2 regions of the Halomonas sp. NYA30 genome follow, and region 1 is predicted to be linked to the other one. Evidence: predicted binding sites of a transcription regulator. Region 1 holds the regulator's gene; the other holds the start of a gene.
The links. The regulator sigma-54, encoded in region 1, starts transcription at its own class of promoters, with help from an activator protein. The targets are predictions, from matches to a motif close to TGGCACNNNNNTTGCTNT.

Region 1 (7,522 bases):
GCATAGTAGCCAAGATCTTCAAGCGCTTGTAAGGCGATAGATTTACCTGACCCAGAGCGGCCGCTAATGATCACAAGTTGCATAGAGTCTCTCTTTGCTTTGATCAAGCTGCGTTAAGGGTGGTGAGCGCAAATCAACCTGCCGTTGAGTACCGCTTGGCAGGTTTAGGCTTTCAGGAAGTTATTTGCTCACGAATTTTAGCGGTAAGCAACTCAAGTAGTTCGCGCTGGCTGCCTGCTTTACGCAGTTTCTGACGCGTATCCGCATCGTTCATGATGGTCGCTACCTGGCCGAGCAGAGAGAGATGTGTGTCATCAGCCTCTTCTGGCACTAGCAATACAAACACCAGATCCACCGGGTCGCCGTCGATAGCATCAAAATCAATCGCTTCTGCGAGTTTTAAAAAACCAGCAATTGGGGCCGAGCAGTGAGGACTACGCGCATGGGGAATAGCCACGCCGTTACCAATCCCGGTACTGCCTAAGCGCTCACGGCCAATTAAACGGCTAAACACTTCTTGGCTGTCCAGACTGGGGATATTTTGGGCAATAAAGGTGCTGAAAAATTCCAGCACCCTTTTTTTGCTGCCCCCGGGTACGTCAAAGAGAACACGTTCCGGGGGGAGTATGGTTTCCAACGTCATTGAATTAACGCACGCCTGCGCCTTGGGCGCGAGCTTGTGCTTTTTCCTTATGTTTAACGAGTTGCCGATCAATTTTGTCCGCTAATGCGTCAATAGCGGCGTACATATCACTGTCTAGGGCTTCCGCATGTAAATCAGCACCTGCTGCGTGCAGTGTACAGGCGGCCTGCTGGCGCTCTTTCTCCACAGATAAGGTGACTTGCACCGTGGTTATGTTGTCGTAATGGCGCTCTACACGTTCAAGCTTTTCGTTGACATAGTCACGCAAGGCGTCAGTCAGTTCTACGTGATGACCAGTGATATTAACTTGCATTGACGTACTCCTTATCCATCGGACTGTACTTCGATTGTAACCCTTTTTGCCGCGTTGCAAAGCCCTTGTCGAGAGTTTCCCTAAAACGTTGATTTGTGCTAGCGCAAACGACGTCGCTCGCTAGAGGAGGGAATGCCCATGGCTTCACGGTATTTAGCCACCGTTCGACGCGCTACTTGAATTCCCCCCTCCCCTAATAGCGTGACTAAGCGGCTATCAGAAAGCGGCTTGCCTGGCGGCTCCTCTTGAACCAATTTCTTCAGCCGAGCGCGGATAGCGGTGCTTGAATGGCTGTCACCATCCTGGCCGCTGACTTGGCTTGAGAAAAAGTATTTGAGTTCAAATACGCCGCGAGGCGTATGAATAAATTTCTGAGTGGTTACCCGGGAAATAGTCGATTCGTGCATTTCCACGGCCTCGGCGATATCGGCCAATATGAGCGGCTTCATGGCTTCTTCGCCGTGTTCTAAAAAGCCAATTTGCCGGGTGATAATCTCGCGGCCAACGCGCAGTAGCGTATCGTTGCGGCTAGAGAGGCTCTTGATCAGCCAGCGTGCTTCCTGCAGGTGTTCTTTTAAAAACTGATTGTCCTGACTTTTATCCGCACGCTTTATTAAGCTTGCGTAGTCGGGCTGAATGCGAAGCCTTGGCAATGCCTCAGGATTGAGCTCTAAGTGCCAGCCTTCGTGGTCATGGCGTACGACCAGGTCGGGCGTTACATAACTATCATCGGTATCGCCATAGGCGCTGCCCGGGCGTGGATCAAGGCTACGAATGAGGAGAATGACATCAGCCAGCTGGTCATCATCGAGTCCCAGGCGGCGTTTTAGTAAGCGCATGTCATCTTTGCCGAGCGCTTCCAGAAACTGCCGTACTAAGCGGCGGGCAGGAACCAGCAACGGCGTATCATCGGGAAGAGTGGCCAGCTGCAGCATCAGGCACTCCCGCAGGTCGCGGGCGAATATTCCTGTTGGCTCAAATTGCTGAAGCTTAAGCAGAATGGTTTCTACTTCGCGCTGGCTAAGCCCATCGACACCTTGGGCGCGAAGCCCTTCACGTATGTCGTTGAGCGGCTGAGTTAAGTAGCCATTAGCATCTAACGCGTCGATAAGACTTTCTGCGACAAGTTGCTCTCGCGCGCCAAAATCAGTCATGGCTAGCTGCCACAGCAAGTGCCCATGAAGACTCTGGCCAGCAGCCTGGCGCTCAAAATCAGGTCCTTCGCTGCTGGAGCCACCGTGACTGCCCATATCTTGGTAGGTGTCAGACCAATCACTATCTACCGAGAGCTCGGTGGGAATGCTCTCTGACCACTCTTCCTCTTTGGGCTCGCTGGCAGCCTGTTCGCCAAATTCATCCTCTTGTTCCAGCATGGGGTTGGCATCTAGGGCCTGCTGAATTTCTTGACGTAAGTCCAGCGTTGATAGCTGTAACAGAGCAATGGCCTGCTGCAGCTGAGGTGTCATGGTCAGCTGTGTGCCCATGCGCAGTTGAAGAGAAGCTTTCATGACCATCTGAGAACCACTCGTTAATCAGAATGCTCCACCCTAGTGTGAGTAGGTCTCCGGTGCAAGTGCAATAAGCATGCCATTGGTAGTAAAGTTGTTGTAGAGCGCTAATTAGAAGTGAAAAATAGGCTAGAGGCGGAAATCAGCGCCTAGATAAACCTCCCTCACTTTCTGGTTAGTGAGTATCGAGGCTGGAGAGCCGCTGGCGATGATTTGACCATCGCCCACGATGTAGGCGATATCACAAATATCCAGGGTTTCGCGAACGTTGTGGTCGGTAATCAGTACGCCGATGTGGCGCTGCTTTAATGCCCGAATAATGGTTTTGATCTCGCCCACCGAAATGGGGTCTACGCCAGCAAAGGGCTCGTCCAGCAGAATGAATGCGGGTTCTGTCGCCAGTGAGCGAGCAATCTCCACACGCCTGCGTTCACCGCCTGAAAGGCTCATGCCCAGGTTGTCGCGAATATGGGTAATGTGAAAATCTTCAAGTAGCGCTTCCAGGCGCTGCTCGCGGTCGCTACGGCTGAGCTCTTTGCGCGTTTCGAGTATCGCCATAATATTATCGGCAACCGATAATTTACGAAAAATAGACGCTTCTTGCGGTAGGTAGCCGATACCCGCCGCAGCGCGTTCATGCATTGGGGCGCGGGTTAGATCTACATCGTCGATACCCACTTTGCCAGCATCGGATTTCACCAGCCCCACAATCATATAAAAAGAGGTGGTTTTGCCTGCACCGTTGGGGCCGAGCAAGCCCACAACGCTGCCTTGGGAGATCTCTAAATTGATGTCTTTAACAACTCGGCGTCGCTTATAGCTTTTGGCCAAGTGATGGGCATATAGGGTTTTGATTGGCGCAGTTTCTGTAGTTGCCAAGGCTTGGCTCCCTATTGTTCGGGCTGAAGCGTCATGCGTATGCGCTGGGTTTCGCTGCCGTCAACGTCAGAGCGCGCCTGAATCACTTCACGGTCAATAAAATACTCAAGGCGACCGCCGGTGAAGGTGTCTTCTTGTTGCGTTAATTCGGCTTGGTCGATTAGCTCAACGCGGCGTTCAGCGACGTGATAAATAATGCGCCTTGCCCACCCTTCTGTAGGGCCTTCTTGCCCTTCAGCTTGATGACGTAAGTAGGCGCGCTCACCGGTGGAGGTCGCGCGGGAGAGCTCGCCTGCCTCGTTGCGTTCGATTTCTACTCGCTCGCCACGTAATTGCATTCCGCCTTGGCGAATATCGACATTGCCTGTATAGACAGCGGTCCCCGCTCGCTGGTCAAGGTCTAAGCGGTCGGCTTCAACTTCTATCGGGGCTTGGCTGTTTTGGGCCAGTGCCGAGAGCGGTAACGCAAGGGCAAAAAGGGCGGTATATAGCAGTGATTTCATGGCAAATCCTGTTAGCGCTGCGTGGCCGGAGGGTGCGTGCCACGCACATTGTCAGTTAAGCGCACTTGGCTTTCGTTAAGCCAGACGTCCATGCGCGACGCGTTCATTTGCTGGGGCGGCTGTTGTAGCACTACCGGTGTTTCACTCCACGCATGCTGGTTTAGCCCGTCATAGTGCAATAACTCAGTATCTAACTGCCAACCTTCATCCGGTGCGATCAGGCGAGCGGAGCCTGACATCAGCAAGACCTGAGTGGACGTGTTAAGCGTGCCTACATCGGCGCTAGCCAGCCACTGGCGGTTTTCGCTGTCGTATAAGATAGCTTCTGGCTCTTCTGTCCAGGTTTCACTACGCTGCGGCGTATGGATCAGGCGTGGGGTTTTAAGCGCCTGTAATACGCTACCATTTTCACCGAAAAGAGTGATCTCTGCGTTTTCCAGCACGTGGCCTGGCTCCTGGGCCTGTGCTTCAGGATCTATAGCTGTGTCTTGAGGCCCCCGTGGGTCAAGCCACACCAGTAGTGCCCCCAGGGCTACGACCAACCCGGCTAACCATACGCGTACTTTTACCTGCTTCACCATTAGGTGCGACCGTGAAGATAAGTGTCTAGCACCGCCCCCCAGTGCCCTTGAGATTCAAGCAGTGTGTCACAGATTTCACGTACTGCGCCGTGCCCACCTAGTCGTTCCGTGGTCCAGTCGGCGTGGGTATGTATGTAATCTGGCGCATTAGGGACGGTAATGCCGACACCGCAACGCTTAATAGCGGCCAAGTCAGGCAGGTCGTCGCCACAGTAGGCCACCTGCTCTAGCTCTATATCGAGACGCTGGCAAAGCCCGCGCAGGGTAGCAAGCTTGTCTTCACAGCCTTGGTGGATCAGGTCGATACCCAGCGATGCGGCGCGCTGGCTCACCATGGGAGAGTCGCGGCCCGTCACTAGCGCTACATGTATGCCCACTCGCTTGAGAAGCTTCAGCCCATGACCATCCTGAGTATGAAATGCTTTTATTTCGATGCCGTCAGCCTGGAAGTAGAGGCGGCCGTCGGTCAGTACGCCGTCAACATCCAACGCTAATAGGCGCACGCGGCGGAGTCGATCAAGTAGCGCATTGGGTAAGGTCATAGAACCTCCATATCATTAAATTCGTAAAGCGGGTCGGTAACGTTGCTGAATGACGCCGCTGACTTAAATAACGCCGCTGGCAAGCAGGTCATGCATATGCAGCGCCCCGATAGGGCGCTGTTGTTCATCAACTACTGCTAGCGCCGTAATGCGGCTCTCTTCCATGATGCGGACCGCTTCCGCCGCCAGGATATCGGGGCCGATGCGCTTGCCCGGCCGGGTCATTACATCGTCAACGATGACATCACGCAGGTTGTGAAACTGGTCGAGCGTGCGTCGAAGGTCACCGTCAGTGTATACCCCGGCTAGGCGGCCATCGCTATCTACCACGCAGGTAAAGCCTAGCCCTTGACGAGTAATTTCCAATAACGCGTCGCGCAACGGGCTCCCCAGGGGGACTTGGGGCAGGCGCGCACCGTCGTGCATTAGATCTCTAACGCGCAGTAACAAGCGTTTGCCTAAACTGCCGCCAGGGTGGGAGAGGGCAAAATCTTCAGCGGTAAAGCCACGCGCCTCCAGCAGCGCCACAGCCAGGGCGTCGCCCAGAGCGAGCGCTGCCGTTGTGGAGCTGGTGGGGGCCAAGTCGAGCGGGCATGCCTCACGCTCTACGCCGCTGTTCAGGTGCGCATCAGCGTGTTTGGCCAGCGTGGAATCGGGGCGCCCTGTCATACTGACTAGCGGCGTACCCAGGCGTTTAAGCAGCGGTAAGAGCGCAGTGACTTCGGCGGTTTCCCCCGAGTTGGACAACGCCAATACCACATCGGAACGGGTGATCATGCCTAAATCGCCGTGGCTGGCTTCACCAGGATGAACGAAAAAAGCTGGCGTGCCCGTGCTGGCAAGTGTAGCCGCCAATTTGCCAGCGATATGCCCCGATTTTCCCATGCCGGTCACTACCACGCGGCCTTGGCAGGCGAGAATTAGCTCGCAGGCACGGTCAAAATTTTCATCTAGCTTGGCTTGAAGGCCGCCAATGGCTGCCTGCTCAATTTGCAGCGTACGCAATGCACTTTCGCGTAGTAGGCTGGGTGGAGCGAGAGGCTGGCGCATAGCGTTTTCTCTTAATCATTGAACATATAAAAAGTAGTAACCACCAAGAATAACATCTTGGCACCCTTTATAGGCAGTCGTTGAGATAGTAGTTGGAGACGTTAGCCCGGATGCGATTTGACGATAAGGCGGCCTGCTAACGATGCGCTATCAATAAATGGGTAGACCAGCAGAAATGCTCAAGCAGGCCGTCGTGTTTTGTAGCGTTATAGTACAATGTTTGATAATGTTTTAGAAACACTGTTTTATAATCGCGATAGCCGCAAGTAGGGTATGATGGCTAACCCAAGTGCGCCTGGTTAAGAGTCAACTGATCCATGATAGATGCTCCATTTATTGAAATTGAAGACCTCCATTTTTCACGTGGCGATCACGAGATTTTTCGCGGCATAAATATGACGATTCCCCGGGGCAAGGTAACCGCGATTATGGGGCCAAGCGGTACTGGGAAAACCACACTGCTTAAGCTAATCGGCGGCCAATTGACGCCAGAGCGTGGGCGGATAGTGATCGATGGGCAGGATGTTCATCGGCTATCTCGTAAGGCGCTATTTACGTTACGCAAGCGGATGGGGATGCTATTTCAAAGTGGCGCGCTGTTTTCCGATTTAGACGTATTCGAAAACGTTGCTTTTCCGTTACGCGTTCATACTGATTTGCCCGATACCATGGTGCGCGATCTGGTGCTACTGAAGCTGCAGGCGGTAGGGCTGCGCGGCGCGCGCCATTTGACGCCCGCAGAACTGTCGGGAGGCATGGCGCGGCGGGTCGCACTGGCTCGTGCCGTGGCGCTGGACCCGGAGTTGATCCTGTATGACGAACCCTTCGTTGGTCAGGACCCTATCTCTATGGGCGTTTTAGTGCAGCTTATTAAGCGACTTAATCAGGCGCTGCAACTCACCTCTGTGGTGGTGTCTCACGATATTAAAGAGACTCTGAGCATTGCAGACTATCTCTATTTAATTGCTGATGGTCAGGTGGTTGCCCATGGTACGCCGCAAACCTTAGATACGAATCAAGACCCCAGGGTGAGCCAGTTTATTCATGGCGAGCCCGATGGCCCAGTGCCGTTTCACTATCCCGCTGAGGCATTTTATCGCGATATTTTGGGCGAGCCCCCGATGACAAAGACAGGCTAATGGCTTCAATGCAGGGTAAATACAGGGCAGGGACAAATGCAGTCAAAATTTTCTAACGGCACCGCGCGTATTACCCGATTGGGGCGTCGAGGGTGCGATTTAATGGAAGCATTAGGCCGCGCGGGGGTGTTTCTCTTCCAATCCGCTGTCGGTGTGCCATCCCGTGAGGGTTGGCGCTTATGGTTGCATCAGATGCATTTTGTCGGTGTGCTCTCACTCGCCATCGTGTTGGTGTCTGGGCTGTTTATCGGCATGGTGCTGGCACTGCAGGGCTATACCATTCTGGTCGATTTCGGCGCTGAGCAGGCGCTTGGGCAGATGGTGGCGCTGTCACTGCTGCGTGAGCTGGCGCCTGTGGTGGCTG
Region 2 (7,522 bases), 2.2 Mb from region 1:
TATTGAATAGGCCAATCTGCGGCGCGTAGAAAAACATCCAAATATTGGCAGCAGCGATCATGGGCAGGATGGTCGGGGTAAAGTAGGCCATGCGAACAACGCCGCGTCCGCGCAGTTTTCCGTTAACAAATAGCGCCATGCACAATGCCAGCGCGATAGAAGTCGGAATCGTACCGACGGCGTAGATTAAGTTGTTGCGAGCTACTTTCCAAAACGTCGGGTCATCGAAAAGCACCTGATAATTTTCAAGCCCCACGAACTCGGTGGGTGCACCGCGAAAGCCAGGTAAAAACAGACTGTTGATCACCGTCGCGATGGTGGGCAGGTAAGCGAAGGTGGCCAGCAGTATGGCGGCGGGCAGCAGCAGAAGCGCACCGTAGAGCTGCATTTTGCGGTGGTTGGTGAAGGACATGGTTAAGTACCGCAAGTGGGAAAAGCCGGGGCATGCCCCGGCAAATAGAGATAAATATGACGATTAGCGAGCGTAGCGGCGCAGCACGCCATCGGCTTCTTGCTGCGCTTGACTAAGCGCTTCTTCCGGTGACATCTGGCCAGTTAACGCGGCTTGTACGGCGTTATCCAAAGCACGACGCACGCGGCCACCCTGATACGTGGAAAGCTCAGCTGTGCCATGTTCAAGCTGGTCGCGGGCTACGGCTGCGGGAGCGAACTCTTCCACATAGCTTTTCAGTGCATCGGTTTCATAAGCGGCGGGGCTAACGCCCATATAGCCGGTTTCAATTGACCAGGCCGCGGCGCGCTCGGGATCGGTCATCCAGCGGATAAAGGTCATCGCTGCGCGTTGCTCTTCTTCGCTGGCATCTTCAAAAATGTAGAAGTTGCCGCCGCCGGTGGGGCTGCCGCGCTGGGTTTTCATTGGCAGCATAGCAACGCCAAAGTCAAAATCAGCTTCGCTACGTACGGCCGTTAGGTTGCCTGTGGTGTGCCACATCATCGCCGTAGATTGCTCGATAAAGTTTTGGCGCAGCGTGCCCCATTCGATGGTGCCATCGGGCATGGCATCGTGCTCGGTGGCTAGCGACACCCAGTATTCCAGCGCTTCAACGGCGGCGGGGTCGTCAAAGTAGACCTCAGTACCATCTTCGCTCATCAAACGATGGCCATTCTGAAACGCGAAGGCCTGGAACATCCAGTAGGGGTAGCCCGTGGAAGGCACCATCACGCCCCACTGCTCGCCATTGGAGGCTTCCCGAACGGTGGCGGCCATTTCGGCCATCTCTTCCCAGTTCTCAGGGGGCGTTTCGGGGTCTAGGCCTGCCGCTTCAAAGGCGTCTTTGTTCCAGAACAGCACGATGGTGGAGCGCTGGAAGGGAATGCCGTAGGTTTTGCCATCCAGCTGGCCGTTTTCCATCAAGCCAGGGTAAAAGCTATCCAGCCAGTCACGCTCTTCATCGGTTTCGACCAGATCATCGAAGGCCACAATGGCGTTCTGCTCAATCAGCTCATAAAGGTCGATTGAAAAAAGAACTGACAGTTGCGGCGTATCGCCAGCCTCGATGGCGGACATAGCCCGTACGCGAGTGTCGTCGTAGTTGCCGGCGTAAATCGCTTCCAGGTTGATATCCGGGTGTTCGCTTTCGAACTCCTCTACCAGATTATCCACCACGTTGGTGAGCGCACCGCCCACCGACACTGGGTAGTACATGGTGAGATCGACGCTATCAGCGTTGACCTGGGCGGCATTCAACAAGCCCGCTGCCAGGGCCGTCATCGCAAAAGGGATCCGCGAACGCATAAGAGACTCCACAAGTGTCAGGACTGAATCAAGGTTGAAAAGCGATCAGTGTTGGAAAGAGCCCACCGCCGGTGGACGAGGAATGCTGCGGATTGGCGGAGCGAAATCGCTTGGTGGCATATCATCGCGCCGTAGGCCGTTAGCATCGAAAAGGTGTATGTTCTTGGACGCCCAATAGAGGCTGCATGGCTGGCCGCTCAATAGCGGTTTGCCGCTTAATCGAACGCGCAGGGTATGCGAGCCCACCTCAACATAGGCGATGGTATCTGCCCCCAAGTACTCTTCACTGACTACCTTGGCGGGTACGCCTGGCGACGCCGCTGGCCGTAGCTCAATATCTTCTGGGCGCACGCCCAAGTGTCCACCGGCGGCCTCCATTGGCGCCACCGGCGTGCTTGGCTCACCTTCAATGACGGCGCCAGTCTCACCAGCCACCAACGGCAGCAGATTCATCGCTGGACTACCAATAAAGCTGGCGGCAAAGGCGCTGGCGGGGCGGTTATAAAGTTCGTCGGGCGTACCGTCCTGCACGATTTTGCCGTGCTGCATCAGAATGACGCGATCACCCATACTCATGGCCTCAACTTGATCGTGGGTGACGTAAATCACCGTCATATTTAGGCGACTTTGCAACGCTTTGATTTCTCTGCGCATATCGCTTCGCAGCCGCGCATCCAGATTGGAGAGCGGCTCATCCATTAAGCAAATGGGGTGTTCGGAGATAATTGAGCGTGCCAGCGCCACTCGTTGTCGCTGGCCACCAGAGAGCTGGGCAGGTTTGCGGGCCAGGTAATCGGTGAGATCGACCAGCTCGGCAACCTTGGCGAGCCGTTCGCGCTGTTCGGCTTTGGGTACTTTACGACTGCGCAGGCCAAACACGATGTTGTCGGCAACACTTAAATGCGGGAACAGTGCATAGGACTGAAACACCATGCTCAGCCCACGGTCACCGGGTGGCAGGCGTGTCACATCACGCTCTCCAATATAGATATGCCCGCCGCTGGCCTCTTCCAAGCCTGCGATCATACGCAGCGTGGTAGATTTGCCGCAGCCCGAAGGGCCTAGCAGAATGACAAATTGCCCAGGCGTGACGTCGAAGGAGATATCATCGACGGCAGCAGTCGCGTCCCAACGTTTGGTGACGCGTTCCAGGCGGATACGCGATTGGTTTGACATAGCACACACATCACCGGCTGTTGGTTGTTATTGGTTCAGCTTGTGTTGAAGGTGTTGCCGTTGTATGACACTTACATGGATCGTTTATGACAGCCGCTGTGTCAAGCAGAAAATCATTTGGCAACTTTAATGCCATAGCGCTGAAGCCTACGCACCACGCTGGACTGACTGATGCCCAGCCGCTCGGCGATGGCATAGGTACTGAGGTGAGTGGTGCACAGCGCCTCAAGCGTTTCCCGCTCTAAACGGGCCATATACTGCTTAAGTGTTTCATGAGGTTCCAGCGCAGGTATCGACGTTGCTGGTGACGAGCTCGGCAGGCTTGCATGGTGTTGTTCGGTATATGGTTGAGCGGCAGGCACCTCAATCTGATCCGTGGGGCTGGAAAGCCACGCCCGTTCCAGCCAGTTCTCCAGCTCACGCACGTTGCCCAGCCATTCGCTGCCCATCAGGGTCGACCAAACGCGGGTGTCGAGAATTTTCTGCCGCCCATAGCGCTGGTTGAGCCGGTTTAAACACGCTTCGACAAGGTCTGGGATATCTTCCCGGCGGTCGCGAAGGGGCGGCAGGGTGACCGGGATCACATTGAGACGGTAGTAAAGGTCTAACCGAAACTGCCCAGCCTCAACCTGTTTAGCCAAGTCTTGGTTAGTGGCCACGACCAAACGAAAATTGACTTTGCGAGAGCGGGTGTCACCCAGCCGAGTCAGGCTGCCATCCTGAATGACCTTTAACAGTTTGGTTTGCATTAGCAGCGGCAGTTCGCCTATTTCATCCAAAAACAGCGTTCCGCCCTCGGCCTGCTCCAGTAGTCCCGCCTTACCTTGCCGCGCCGCGCCGCTAAAAGCGCCGGGCTGATAGCCAAACATCTCGGACTCAAACAAATTCTCAGGAATGGCCGCGCAGTTAACGTCAATAAACGGCCCGTCACAGCGCTGGCTCCAGCGATGCAGCTGTTTGGCAAAGGCGGTTTTACCCACACCCGATTCACCCAACATCAAAACATTGGCATCTGAAGGGGCGACCCGCTTGAGCAGTAGCGCAATTTCACGCATGACGCTGCTGCGCACCTGCAGGTTATCCAGGGCGTCATCCAGCGCCTGCTCCTCCGCATCCGGGGCGGCTTGGCTGCGCTTTAAGTGTTCGCTAAAGCGTTTTTGTAGCAGCGCGTATTCGTCCTGCAATAGCTGCAAGTCGGTTAAATCCCGCGAGCGGCTGATAATACGCTCTAGCTTGCCATTGACGAATACAGGGTAGGCTTCGGCGATAACCCGGCGGCCTGTTCCGGTGACCTGCATTAACTGAGCCGGCCTTCGGGTACGCATTACTTCCATGGTGATCGACGGCTTCAGTACACCGGCAGCCTGCAACTGCTGAACACTACTGGAAAGTAGTTCTTCTCGTGATACCCCGTAAACCGCTTCGGCTCCAGGACTAATATCCAACACTTGCCCCTCGCCACTGACGATAAAGAAGTGATCGTTAGCGGTCTCCACTATGGTTTGCAGGACGCGTTGGTCTATTTCACTCACTGCCATCGACTCCCTTCAAACAATTCATTATTGAATCTTTGATTCAATAATGAATTGATTAAGCGTCAAATTGATTCATTTTTGCATCATTTGGCTGGTAATCCCACCGCTTTATAGGGATCTACGACTTGGCATGATCTGTGCAACGCCTATAGGAGATAGCTAATGCTGAAAGTCAGGAAAGTTGCATAGGCTAAATCGTCACAACAAATCCAAGGAGATGTGTATGTCGGAGTTCAACCAGCCGCTGGGCGGCAACACCATGCCGCGCTTTGCAGGCCCCGCCACCATGATGCGCCTGCCTACCCAAGACACCGCTGAAGGTTTAGATGCGGCGTTTATCGGCATTCCCATGGATATCGGTACCTCGAACCGCCCCGGTACGCGCCTCGGGCCGCGCCAGATCCGCGATGAGTCGCGCATGCTGCGCCCCTACAATATGGCAACCCGCGCCGCGCCGTTTGAAAGCCTCCAGGTAGCCGATATCGGCGACGTACCGATTAATACGTTCCACCTGCCGAAAAGCGTCGACATCATCACGGCCTTTTACGACGACGTGTTAAAGCATGACTGCATTCCGCTGACCCTGGGCGGCGAGCACACGTTGACGCTGCCAATTCTACGCGCCATGGCCAAAAAGCATGGCCCGGTGGGATTGATTCATATCGATGCCCATGCCGATGTAAACGAGCATATGTTCGGCGAGCCAATTGCCCACGGCACGCCATTTCGTCGTGCTCAGGAAGAGGGCTTGTTGGCCCACGGTAAGGTCGTGCAAATCGGCCTGCGTGGTACGGGTTACGCCGCTGAGGATTTCGACTGGTGCCGCGATCAAGGTTTCCGCGTTGTTCCCGCCGAGGAGTGTTGGTACCGCTCGCTAGCGCCGTTGATGCAGGAAGTGCGCGAACAGATGGGCGATATCCCTGTATACATCAGTTTCGATATTGATGGTTTGGATCCCTCCGTTGCTCCCGGCACCGGCACGGTCGAGATGGGGGGCCTAACGTCTGCTCAGGGGTTGGAAATTGTCCGTGGCGCCTTGGGCCTGAACATTGTCGGCTGTGATCTGGTGGAGGTATCCCCGCCTTATGACCCCAGCGGCAACACCGCACTGATGGGCGCCACGCTGCTGTATGAAATGCTCTGCGTCCTGCCGGGCGTGAAGCGCGGCGATTAAGCCACTGTTAAGACAGTTTTGATTTAAAAAGCGCCGATCTAACAAGGCGCTAATAAAAGACATATGGCAGGAAGGTCTGCTTCCTGCCACGACGCCGCTAGCCCACCTCTAATAATCACTTCCAATAGGTGAACCCTATGTCGAATAGTAACGTTAAGACCGCAACGCCGACCTCGTCGGGGCCGATCCCCCAGGCGCATTTACTGAAGTTTATAGTGCCTTCTTTAATTGGGGTTTTGCTGTTCCTCGTCCCTTTTCAATTTGGCGATACCATCAATATTGGTATGGGCCTTATGGCGGAGGGGTTGCAAACGCTATTAGGCTCAGCGCTGCCAGCTATCGCGGTAGTCGTGCTTTGTCTGTCAGTGGTAGTCACTGTTTATGCCAAGCTAGCTAACCCTGGCTGGGCCAAAAAAGGCATGTTGCACGAGATGTTCCATGTTGGGCCGCTGTGGTTGGCAATGCGTGCTTTAGGCGCTCTGTTTGCGGTGATGACCTATTTCCAGTTTGGGCCTGAATTCGTTACTGCCTCCTTTACCGGTGGCGTCATGCTCAATGATCTTGCGCCGGTGCTCTTAACCTTCTTCTTCTTTGCCGCGCTGTTGCTACCGTTTCTGGTCGAGTTTGGCTTTATGGAGTTTATCGGCAGCATGGTACGCAAGCCGTTCCGGATAATTTTTAACTTGCCGGGACGCAGCGCCATTGATGCCACTGCCTCATGGATGGGGTCGGGTACCGTGGGTGTGCTCATTACCACGCAGCAGTATGAGCAGGGCTATTACAATGGCCGCGAAGCCTCCGTCATTGCTACCAACTTCTCTGTGGTATCTATTGCCTTTGCGCTGTTAGTGACGAGCTTCGTCGATATTAACCATCTGTTTGTGCAGTTTTACACGACGGTCGTAGTGGCAGGGTTAATCGCTGCGGTCATTGTGCCGCGCATCCCACCGCTATCGCGCAAGTCCAATGATTACTATGAGCCGGTCGGCTGTCAGTTAAACGAAGAACGTACCGAAAAGGTCGGCCTGTTCCGCTATAGCTTGATTCAAGCCACCAATCGCGCCGCTGGCGCTCCCGGCCCTCGCGAGCTAGCACGTTTGGCGCTGCTCAACGTGATGGATATTTTCCTAGGTTTACTACCATTGGTGTTTGCCATTGGCACGGTGGCGCTCATTCTGGCGGAGTTTACCCCGCTGTTTACGTGGCTCTCTTACCCGATGGTACCGGTGCTGGAACTGCTGCGTATTCCAGAGGCAGAAGCGGCAGCGCCCGCAACGCTGGTTGGCTTTGCCGATATGTTCCTACCAGCGGTATTAGCGACCAATATTGAAAGCGAGCTCACTCGCTTTGTGATCGCCTGTCTCTCCCTGACCCAGCTGATTTACATGTCTGAAATAGGCGCGCTGCTGCTCAAGTCGAAAATCCCCATCAAACTCTGGGAGCTGGTGGCCATCTTTCTACTGCGTACCGCGATTACGCTGCCGATCATCGCCTTTATGGCCCACACGTTTTTCTTCTAAGGGGACTGTAATGAGCGTTGAAGAAGCACGTAAACAACCCGCCATGACCTGTGCAGAGCTACTCATTCGGCTGCTGCGGGAGACTTACGGGGTGAGCGCCCTGTTCGGCATCCCCGGCGTGCATACGATAGAGCTTTATCGTGGTCTGGAAGGCAGCGATGTGCAGCATATAACCCCGCGCCATGAGCAGGGCGCCGGGTTTATGGCCGACGGCTATGCCCGCGCAAGCGGGAAGCCTGGCGTGTGCCTGATTATCACCGGCCCAGGCATGACCAACATTGCCACCGCCATGGGCCAAGCCCTGGCGGACTCCATTCCCATGCTGGTGATCTCCAGCGTGAATCGCCGCGATACTTTGGGC

Region 2: speB (agmatinase) is a predicted target of sigma-54. The motif match lies at 4,594-4,611, and genes of this name have one in related genera.

Annotation. Positions count from the first base shown of each region.
Region 1 covers NZ_OZ334477.1:1,791,509-1,799,030, forward strand. Annotated here, with positions in the region: gene rapZ (RNase adapter RapZ) at 1-83, opposite strand, end outside; gene ACWI0H_RS08125 (PTS sugar transporter subunit IIA) at 173-643, opposite strand; gene hpf (ribosome hibernation-promoting factor, HPF/YfiA family) at 648-956, opposite strand; gene ACWI0H_RS08135 (RNA polymerase factor sigma-54) at 1,055-2,470, opposite strand; gene lptB (LPS export ABC transporter ATP-binding protein) at 2,594-3,343, opposite strand; gene lptA (lipopolysaccharide transport periplasmic protein LptA) at 3,355-3,846, opposite strand; gene lptC (LPS export ABC transporter periplasmic protein LptC) at 3,858-4,427, opposite strand; gene ACWI0H_RS08155 (KdsC family phosphatase) at 4,427-4,969, opposite strand; gene ACWI0H_RS08160 (KpsF/GutQ family sugar-phosphate isomerase) at 5,033-6,019, opposite strand; gene ACWI0H_RS08165 (ABC transporter ATP-binding protein) at 6,337-7,158, shown strand; gene mlaE (lipid asymmetry maintenance ABC transporter permease subunit MlaE) at 7,195-7,522, shown strand, end outside.
Region 2 covers NZ_OZ334477.1:3,963,240-3,970,761, reverse strand. Annotated here, with positions in the region: gene ACWI0H_RS18420 (carbohydrate ABC transporter permease) at 1-412, opposite strand, end outside; gene ACWI0H_RS18415 (ABC transporter substrate-binding protein) at 476-1,756, opposite strand; gene ACWI0H_RS18410 (ABC transporter ATP-binding protein) at 1,802-2,932, opposite strand; gene ACWI0H_RS18405 (sigma-54 interaction domain-containing protein) at 3,046-4,470, opposite strand; gene speB (agmatinase) at 4,691-5,641, shown strand; gene ACWI0H_RS18395 (YjiH family protein) at 5,779-7,161, shown strand; gene ACWI0H_RS18390 (5-guanidino-2-oxopentanoate decarboxylase) at 7,172-7,522, shown strand, end outside.